Sagittula sp. P11: one gene and its partner. The protein of the gene in region 1 interacts with the protein of each later gene in a pairwise test. Links are inferred from orthologs where the notes say so. Each region holds a gene or a part of one and is shown in the gene's direction. Other genes may lie near its edges.

Region 1 (4,177 bases):
CCGGATCATGCGGCACACCACCGTCGGCGCGCTCACCTCGGCGCTGTATGCCGAGCAGGCGGAGGGCGAGGCGATGCTGTCGTGCACGCTTGTCCTGCAGGGGCCGACCGAGGACCTGATCGACGGGCTTGCGCTGCGCTTCGAGGTGATGCCGGTCTACGAGAACGCCGTGACGCGCCACTGGCAGGCAACGGACACGGTGACCGCTCCGGACGGCGAGTCCCGCGACGCCCTGCGCAGCCTGACCCTGCGGCTCTCGCCCGCCGACCAGTCGGTCACGCACGCCGTGCTGACCTACCGGACGACCCTTACCAAGGGAGGGGAATGACGATGCGACAACCCTCTCTTTCAGTCACAATCCCGTCGGGGGCCTTGCCACCCTCGCTGAAACCCGGTCCCAACGAATACGGTCCCAACCCACAAGAGGTGCCCCAATGACCGACCAAAGCCCGAACGATCTTTTCCACGCTTCCAGCTTCATGCAGGGGCACAACGCGGAATATCTGGAGCAGATGTACGCCCGCTACGCCGCCGATCCGAGCGCGGTGGACGATGCCTGGGCGGCGTTCTTCAAACAGTTGGGTGACGACGAAACCTCGGTCCGGCGCGAAGCGGAAGGACCGTCCTGGGCGCGCGCCGACTGGCCGCCCGCCCCGGCGGACGACCTGACGGCGGCGCTGACCGGCGAATGGCCGATGCCCGCCGCTCCGGCAGAGGCGAAGGGCGCCGCAAAGAAGATCGCCGCGAAGGCAGATGAACAGGGCGTCTCCGTCTCCAACGAGGCGATCCAGCGCGCCGTTCTGGACTCGATCCGCGCGCTCATGCTGATCCGCGCCTACCGCATCCGCGGCCACCTGGCAGCCGACCTCGACCCGCTGGGCCTGCGCGACACCTCGAACCACCCGGAGCTCGATCCGAAGTCCTACGGCTTTACCGAAAGCGACATGGACCGCCCGATCTTCATCGACAACGTGCTGGGGCTGCAGATCGCCTCCCTGCGCGAAATCGTGTCGATCGTGAAGCGCACCTACTGCGGCACCTTCGCGCTGCAGTACATGCACATTTCCGACCCGGAGCAGTCTTCCTGGCTGAAGGAGCGGATCGAGGGTTACGGCAAGGAAATCCACTTCACCCGTGAAGGCCGCAAGGCGATCCTGAACAAGATGGTGGAGGCCGAGGGCTTCGAAAAGTTCCTGCACGTCAAGTACATGGGCACGAAGCGGTTCGGCCTCGACGGTGGTGAATCCCTGATCCCCGCGATGGAACAGATCATCAAGCGCGGCGGCAACCTCGGGCTGAAGGAAATCGTCATCGGCATGCCGCACCGCGGCCGTCTGTCGGTACTCGCGAACGTGATGAACAAGCCTTACAAGGCGATCTTCAACGAGTTCCAGGGCGGCAGCTTCAAGCCGGAGGACGTGGACGGTTCGGGCGACGTGAAATACCACCTCGGCGCCTCCTCCGACCGGGAGTTCGACGGCAACACCGTGCACCTGTCGCTGACCGCCAACCCTTCTCACCTCGAGGCGGTGAACCCGGTGGTTCTGGGCAAGGTCCGCGCCAAGCAGGACCAGTTCGGCGACGTGAACCGCACGCAGGTCATGCCGATCCTTCTGCACGGCGACGCGGCCTTTGCCGGCCAGGGCGTCGTTGCCGAATGTTTCGCGCTCTCGGGTCTGCGCGGCCACCGCACCGGCGGCACGATGCACATCATCGTCAACAACCAGATCGGCTTTACCACGGCACCGCACTTCTCGCGTTCGTCGCCGTACCCCACGGACAACGCGCTGGTGGTCGAGGCACCGATCTTCCACGTCAACGGCGATGACCCGGAGGCCGTGGTCCACGCCGCCAAGGTCGCGACCGAGTTCCGCCAGAAGTTCGGCAAGGACGTGGTCATCGACATGTTCTGCTACCGCCGGTTCGGTCACAACGAGGGCGACGAGCCCATGTTCACCAACCCGGTGATGTACAACAAGATCAAGAAGCAGAAGACCACACTGACGCTCTACACCGAGCGGCTGGTCAAGGACGGCCTGATCCCCGAGGGCGAGATCGAGGACATGAAGGCCGCCTTCCAGGCCAAGCTGAACGAGGAGTTCGAGGCCGGCAAGGTCTACAAGCCGAACAAGGCCGACTGGCTGGACGGCCGATGGTCCCACCTCGACAAGCAGAAAGAGGGCAAGTACCAACGCGGCAAGACGGCAATCAAGCAGGAGACCTTCAAGGAGATCGGCTCTGCGCTGACCACCGTTGCGGACGGCTTCCCGATCCACAAGACCGTGGGCCGACTGATCGAGGCACGGGCGCAGATGTTCGAGACCGGCAAGGGTTTCGACTGGGCGACGGCTGAGGCACTGGCCTTCGGCTCGCTCCAGCTTGAAGGGTATCCGGTGCGCCTCTCTGGTCAGGACTCCACCCGCGGAACGTTCAGCCAGCGCCATTCCGCCTTCGTCAACCAGGAGAACGAAGAACGGTACTACCCGCTGAACAACATCCGCGAAGGACAGGCCCGGTTCGAGGTGATCGACTCCGCGCTGTCCGAATACGCGGTGCTGGGCTTCGAATACGGCTACTCGATGGCCGAACCGAACGCCCTGACGCTGTGGGAAGCGCAGTTCGGCGACTTCGCCAACGGCGCGCAGATCATGTTCGACCAGTTCATCTCGAGCGGTGAATCGAAGTGGCTGCGGATGTCGGGTCTCGTCTGCCTGATGCCGCACGGCTTCGAAGGCCAGGGGCCGGAGCACTCCTCCGCCCGTCTGGAACGCTTCCTGCAGCTCTGCGGCCAGGACAACTGGATCGTGGCCAACTGCTCGACGCCAGCGAACTATTTCCACATCCTGCGCCGCCAGTTGCATCGGTCGTACCGCAAGCCGCTGATGCTGATGACGCCGAAGTCGCTTCTGCGCCACAGGCTCTGCGTCTCGGAGATGGAGATGTTCACCACCGGCTCGTCCTTCCACCGCGTCCTCTGGGACGATGCGGAAACCGGGCATTCTGAAACCAAGCTGGTTTCGGACGACAAGATCAAGCGCGTCGTCATGTGTTCGGGCAAGGTCTACTATGACCTGCTGGAAGAACGCGACGCGCGCGGTCTGGACGACGTCTACCTGCTGCGGGTCGAACAGTTCTATCCGTTCCCGGCGATCAGCCTCGTCAAGGAGCTGGAACGCTTCAAGCAGGCAGAGATGATCTGGTGCCAGGAAGAGCCCAAGAACCAGGGCGCCTGGTCCTTCATCGAGCCGAACATCGAATGGGTCCTCGGCCGCATCAAGGCAGAGCATCCGCGCCCGCGCTACGTGGGCCGCGCCACCTCGGCCTCGCCCGCAACGGGCCTGGCCTCCACCCACAAGGCACAGCAAGCCGCGCTTGTCGACGAAGCGCTGACGATCGAATGAACCCACGGCCGCGAGGCGCAAGGGTATTGAAAAAGGAAGTGAAGACATGACCGAAGTACGCGTCCCCACCCTTGGGGAATCGGTGACCGAGGCCACCGTGGCCACCTGGTTCAAGAAGCCGGGCGACAGCGTTGCCGTGGACGAGATGCTGTGCGAGCTGGAAACCGACAAGGTGACGGTGGAGGTGCCATCGCCCGCCGCCGGCACCCTCTCGGACATCGTGGCGAAGGAAGGCGACACCGTTGGCGTCGACGCGCTGCTTGCCAACATCGCGGAGTCCGGCAACGCCGGCCCCGAGGAGACCAAGCCGCGCGCGAAAGAGGCGGAGACCAGCAGCGGCAGCGCCTCCGGCGGCGGCGACAGCGTGGACGTGATGGTGCCGACGCTCGGCGAATCCGTGACCGAGGCGACCGTCTCCACCTGGTTCAAGAAGGTTGGCGACAGTGTCACGCAGGACGAGATGCTGTGCGAACTGGAAACCGACAAGGTGTCAGTCGAAGTACCCGCACCGGCCTCCGGCACGCTGACGGAAATCGTCGCCCAGGAAGGCGACACGGTCGAAGCCAACGCCAAGCTGGCGGTGATCGCTTCCGGCGAGGGTGTCTCCGCCGCGCCGAAGGCAGAGGCCGAGCCGAAGGACACGCAATACTCCACCCCGCCCGCCGGCAACGGCGGTCCGGGCAAGGACATCAAGGATGGCCCGGCAGCCGAAAAGGCCATGGCCGAGGCGAACGTCTCCCGCGATCAGGTGAAGGGCACCGGCAAGGACGGCCGCG
Region 2 (3,633 bases), 670 kb from region 1 along the record:
TGGTCGCGCCCATCACTTCGCGGTTCTTGGAGATGGCGTTCTCGCCTTCCAGAACCTGTGCGACGATCGGGGCGGACGCCATGAACTCGCACAGCTCGTCGTAGAACGGGCGCTCGGCGTGCACCTTGTAGAACTCGCCGGCCTGCGCCTTGGTCAGGTGGATCCGCTTCTGCGCGACGATGCGCAGACCGGCCTCCTCGAACTTGGCGTTGATCTTGCCGGTCAGGTTGCGGCGGGTTGCATCGGGCTTGATGATCGAAAAGGTGCGCTCGAGGGCCATCGTGTTATCCTCCAGATGGATCCGACCCACAGTCCGGGGTCGTCAGGGTGTATCGCGGCGCCCGATAACACGGCCTCCCGGATCAGGAAACCCCTCATGACCATGCGTCACACGTGCCCTGCCCGGCCTCGGGACGCAAACCACGGCCCGAAGCCCGCCCCGGGACCATCGCGGCCCCACCCGCCGCGCATCCCCATACCCGTCATTCGCCTGAAACGCGCCCCACGGGTCGGCGGGCGGGCGCTTTTGCGAAAGCAAACAGTGCCGCCCGCCGACGTGCCTTTCCCCTCCCCGAACCCTCTGCTAAAGCGCCTCCATGCTGCGTATCTCATCCCTCTCCTATTCGGTCGAAGGCCGTCCCCTCTTCGAGGAGGCCACCGCCACGATCCCCGAAGGTCACAAGGTCGGCCTCGTCGGCCCGAACGGCGCGGGAAAGACCACGCTCTTCCGCCTGATCCGGGGCGAGCTGACCATCGACGGCGGCGACATCTCCCTGCCGTCCCGCGCCCGCATCGGCGGCGTCAGCCAGGAAGTCCCCGCCTCAGAGACCTCGATCCTCGACACCGTGCTCGCCGCCGACACCGAGCGCGCGGCGCTTCTTGCCGAACAGGACACCGCCTCCGGCCACCGCATCGCCGAGATCCAGACCCGCCTCGCCGACATCGACGCGTGGAGCGCGGAGGCCCGCGCCTCCTCGATCCTCAAGGGCCTGGGCTTCGATCCCGAGGAACACTCGCGCCCCTGCTCCGCCTATTCCGGCGGCTGGCGGATGCGCGTGGCGCTGGCCGGCGTGCTCTTCGCCCAGCCCGACCTGCTGCTGCTTGACGAGCCGACCAACTACCTCGACCTCGAGGGCGCGCTCTGGCTCGAATCCTACCTCGCGCGCTACCCGCACACGGTCATCGTCATCTCCCACGACCGCGGCCTCCTGAACCGCGCCGTCAGCTCGATCCTCCACCTCGAGGACCGCAAGCTGACCTACTACGGCACGCCCTACGACGGCTTCGTCAAGCTGCGCGCCGAAAAGCGCGCCCAGCTCGCCGCCACCGCCAGGAAACAGCAGGACCGCCGCGCCCACCTGCAGTCCTTCGTCGACCGTTTCCGCGCCAAGGCCAGCAAGGCCAAGCAGGCGCAGGCCCGGCTGAAGATGATCGAGCGCATGGACATGGTCACCCCGCCCGAGGAGATGGCCAAGCGCGTCTTCACCTTCCCGCAGCCGGACGAGCTTTCGCCGCCCATCGTCAACATCGAGGACGGCACCACCGGCTACGGCGACACCGCCGTGCTGCGGCGGCTCAACCTGCGCATCGACCAGGACGACCGCATCGCGCTTCTGGGCAAGAACGGCCAGGGCAAGTCGACCCTGTCGAAGCTGCTGGCCGACCGCCTGCCGCTGATGGACGGCCGGATGAACCGCTCGTCGAAGCTGCGCATCGGCTACTTCGCCCAGCACCAGGTGGACGAACTGCACCTCGACGAGACGCCGCTCCAGCACCTGCAGCGCGAACGCCCCGACTCTCCGCCCGCGAAACTCCGCGCGCTGCTCGCAGGGTTTGGCCTCTACGCCGCGCAGGCCGAGACGGAGGTCGCGCGCCTCTCCGGCGGCCAGAAGGCACGGCTCTCGCTGCTGCTCGCCACGCTCGACGCGCCGCACCTCCTGATCCTCGACGAGCCGACCAACCACCTCGACATCGAAAGCCGCGAGGCGCTGATGGAGGCGTTGACCGCCTATTCCGGCGCGGTCATCCTCGTCAGCCACGACATGCACCTGCTATCGATGGTGGCCGACCGGCTCTGGCTGGTCTCCGGCGGCACGGTGAACCCCTACGACGACGACCTCGATTCCTACCGCGCCCTCCTGCTGTCCAAGGATTCGCCGTCGAAGCCCGAGAAGCCGAAGGAAAAGCCCAAACGCGCCACCCGCGACCAGATCCTCGACCTGCGTGCCGAGGTCCGCAAATGCGAGGAACGCGTGACCAAGCTCGAGGACATGCGCGAGAAGCTGGCCAACAAGCTGGCGAACCCCGCGCTCTACGAGAACGACAAGGTGGGCGAGCTGGAAGTCTGGAACAAGAAATACGCCGAGATCATGGAGGGCCTCTCCCGCGCAGAGGCGCTCTGGATGGCGGCACAGGAGAAGCTGGACACGGCGCAGGGCTGACCCCGCACCTCCGGTGAATGCGAAGCACGGCGGTCCCTCGGGGCCGCCGTTTGCCGTTCCCGGCCTACCCGATCGATACACCGGCTCCGCACCAAAAATGTGGCAGGCTCCGCCACATTTCCCCTGTGCCTGCGATGCAAGCGCGCCCCCGGCCAACAGCGTCACCCCAAACGCAAGCCTCTGAAAATCCCCGGAAACCCGGATCAGTCACCCGGAATTCCCGGCAAAATCGCGTTAACTTTGTGTCCAAATTGAGGCTTCCCGCCGTCCTCTGCCCGATTTATGCCTCATTTCGACGGCGCCGCAGGGCCGCGGGGGCAGCCCCGGCGCCGGTTCGTACCGCACGAGGAAGGACGCCCCCATGACCCGCACCGCACCCCGGACCCCCTACGAGATCCTCGGCGTCTCCGCCTTCGACGACCGCGCGACCATCCGCAGCGCGTGGAAGCGGCTCGTCCGCGAAAACCACCCCGACCGCTGCCCCGCCGACGCCGCCCGGCTGACCCGCCGCCTCGCCGAGCTGAACGCCGCCTACGACAAGCTGCGCCACCACGTCCCGGCCCCGGGCCGCGCCCCCCGGAACGCCGATACCGGGGACGCAACCCGCACAGCCGCACAGCAGGCCGGAGCGCAGACCCGGGCCGACGCACACCGCCGCGCGCAGGCAAAGGCGGAGGCCCACGCAACAGCACAGGCCGCCGGAAAGGCCGAAAAGCAGGCCAAAGCCGCCGCCGCAAAGCCCCGCGCCGCAAAGGCCCGCAGCCGCAAGGCGCCCGAGGCCCCGGCCCTCTCCCCCGCCCAGCGGGCCGCGCTGCACAAGGCCACGGCCTCCTTCTCCACCGCCCGCGCCGCATTCGAGAAAGCCCGCCCCGCCCGCGTCGCCATCGCTGCGTGATCCCGCCGCAAAGGCTTTACCGGCGGCCCGAAACCGCCTAACCGGGGATCATGGACCCGACCTTCCTGATCTCGGCCTTCGTCACGCTCTTCGTGGTCATCGACCCGATCGGGCTGACACCGCTGTTCATCGCCCTGACGCAGGGCGCGGACGCGCGCCACCGCCGCGCCGTGGGCATCCGCGCGACGGTCATCGCGGCGGCGCTCCTGACGCTGTTCGCCTTCTTCGGCGAGGCGGTGCTGGGCTTCATCGGGATCGGCATGCCCGCCTTCCGGATCTCCGGCGGCATCCTGCTGT

Evidence for each region.
Region 2: the proteins of CDO87_RS04440 (region 1) and CDO87_RS01185 interact in binary tests that used the Escherichia coli proteins (3 or more experiments, as listed by UniProt). The link is inferred for Sagittula sp. P11 from one-to-one orthologs.

The regions. Positions count from the first base shown.
Region 1 is NZ_CP021913.1:908,778-912,954, forward strand. The notes cover bases 109-3,601. They hold CDO87_RS04440 (2-oxoglutarate dehydrogenase E1 component), read left to right. Parts: upstream 109-434; coding sequence 435-3,401; downstream 3,402-3,601. Other genes in these bases: CDO87_RS04435 (hypothetical protein), read left to right, coding at 109-328; odhB (2-oxoglutarate dehydrogenase complex dihydrolipoyllysine-residue succinyltransferase), read left to right, coding at 3,448-3,601. Outside these bases: more of CDO87_RS04435, read left to right, coding at 1-108; more of odhB, read left to right, coding at 3,602-4,177. UniProt on the Escherichia coli protein: E1 component of the 2-oxoglutarate dehydrogenase (OGDH) complex which catalyzes the decarboxylation of 2-oxoglutarate, the first step in the conversion of 2-oxoglutarate to succinyl-CoA and CO(2).
Region 2 is NZ_CP021913.1:235,782-239,414, forward strand. Bases 70-3,018 are described here. They hold CDO87_RS01185 (ABC-F family ATP-binding cassette domain-containing protein), read left to right. Parts: upstream 70-596; coding sequence 597-2,441; downstream 2,442-3,018. Other genes in these bases: ndk (nucleoside-diphosphate kinase), read right to left, coding at 70-280; CDO87_RS01190 (J domain-containing protein), read left to right, coding at 2,803-3,018. Also shown: more of ndk, read right to left, coding at 1-69; more of CDO87_RS01190, read left to right, coding at 3,019-3,336; CDO87_RS01195 (MarC family protein), read left to right, coding at 3,387-3,633. UniProt on the Escherichia coli protein: Genetic data indicate it may be involved in ribosome assembly or function.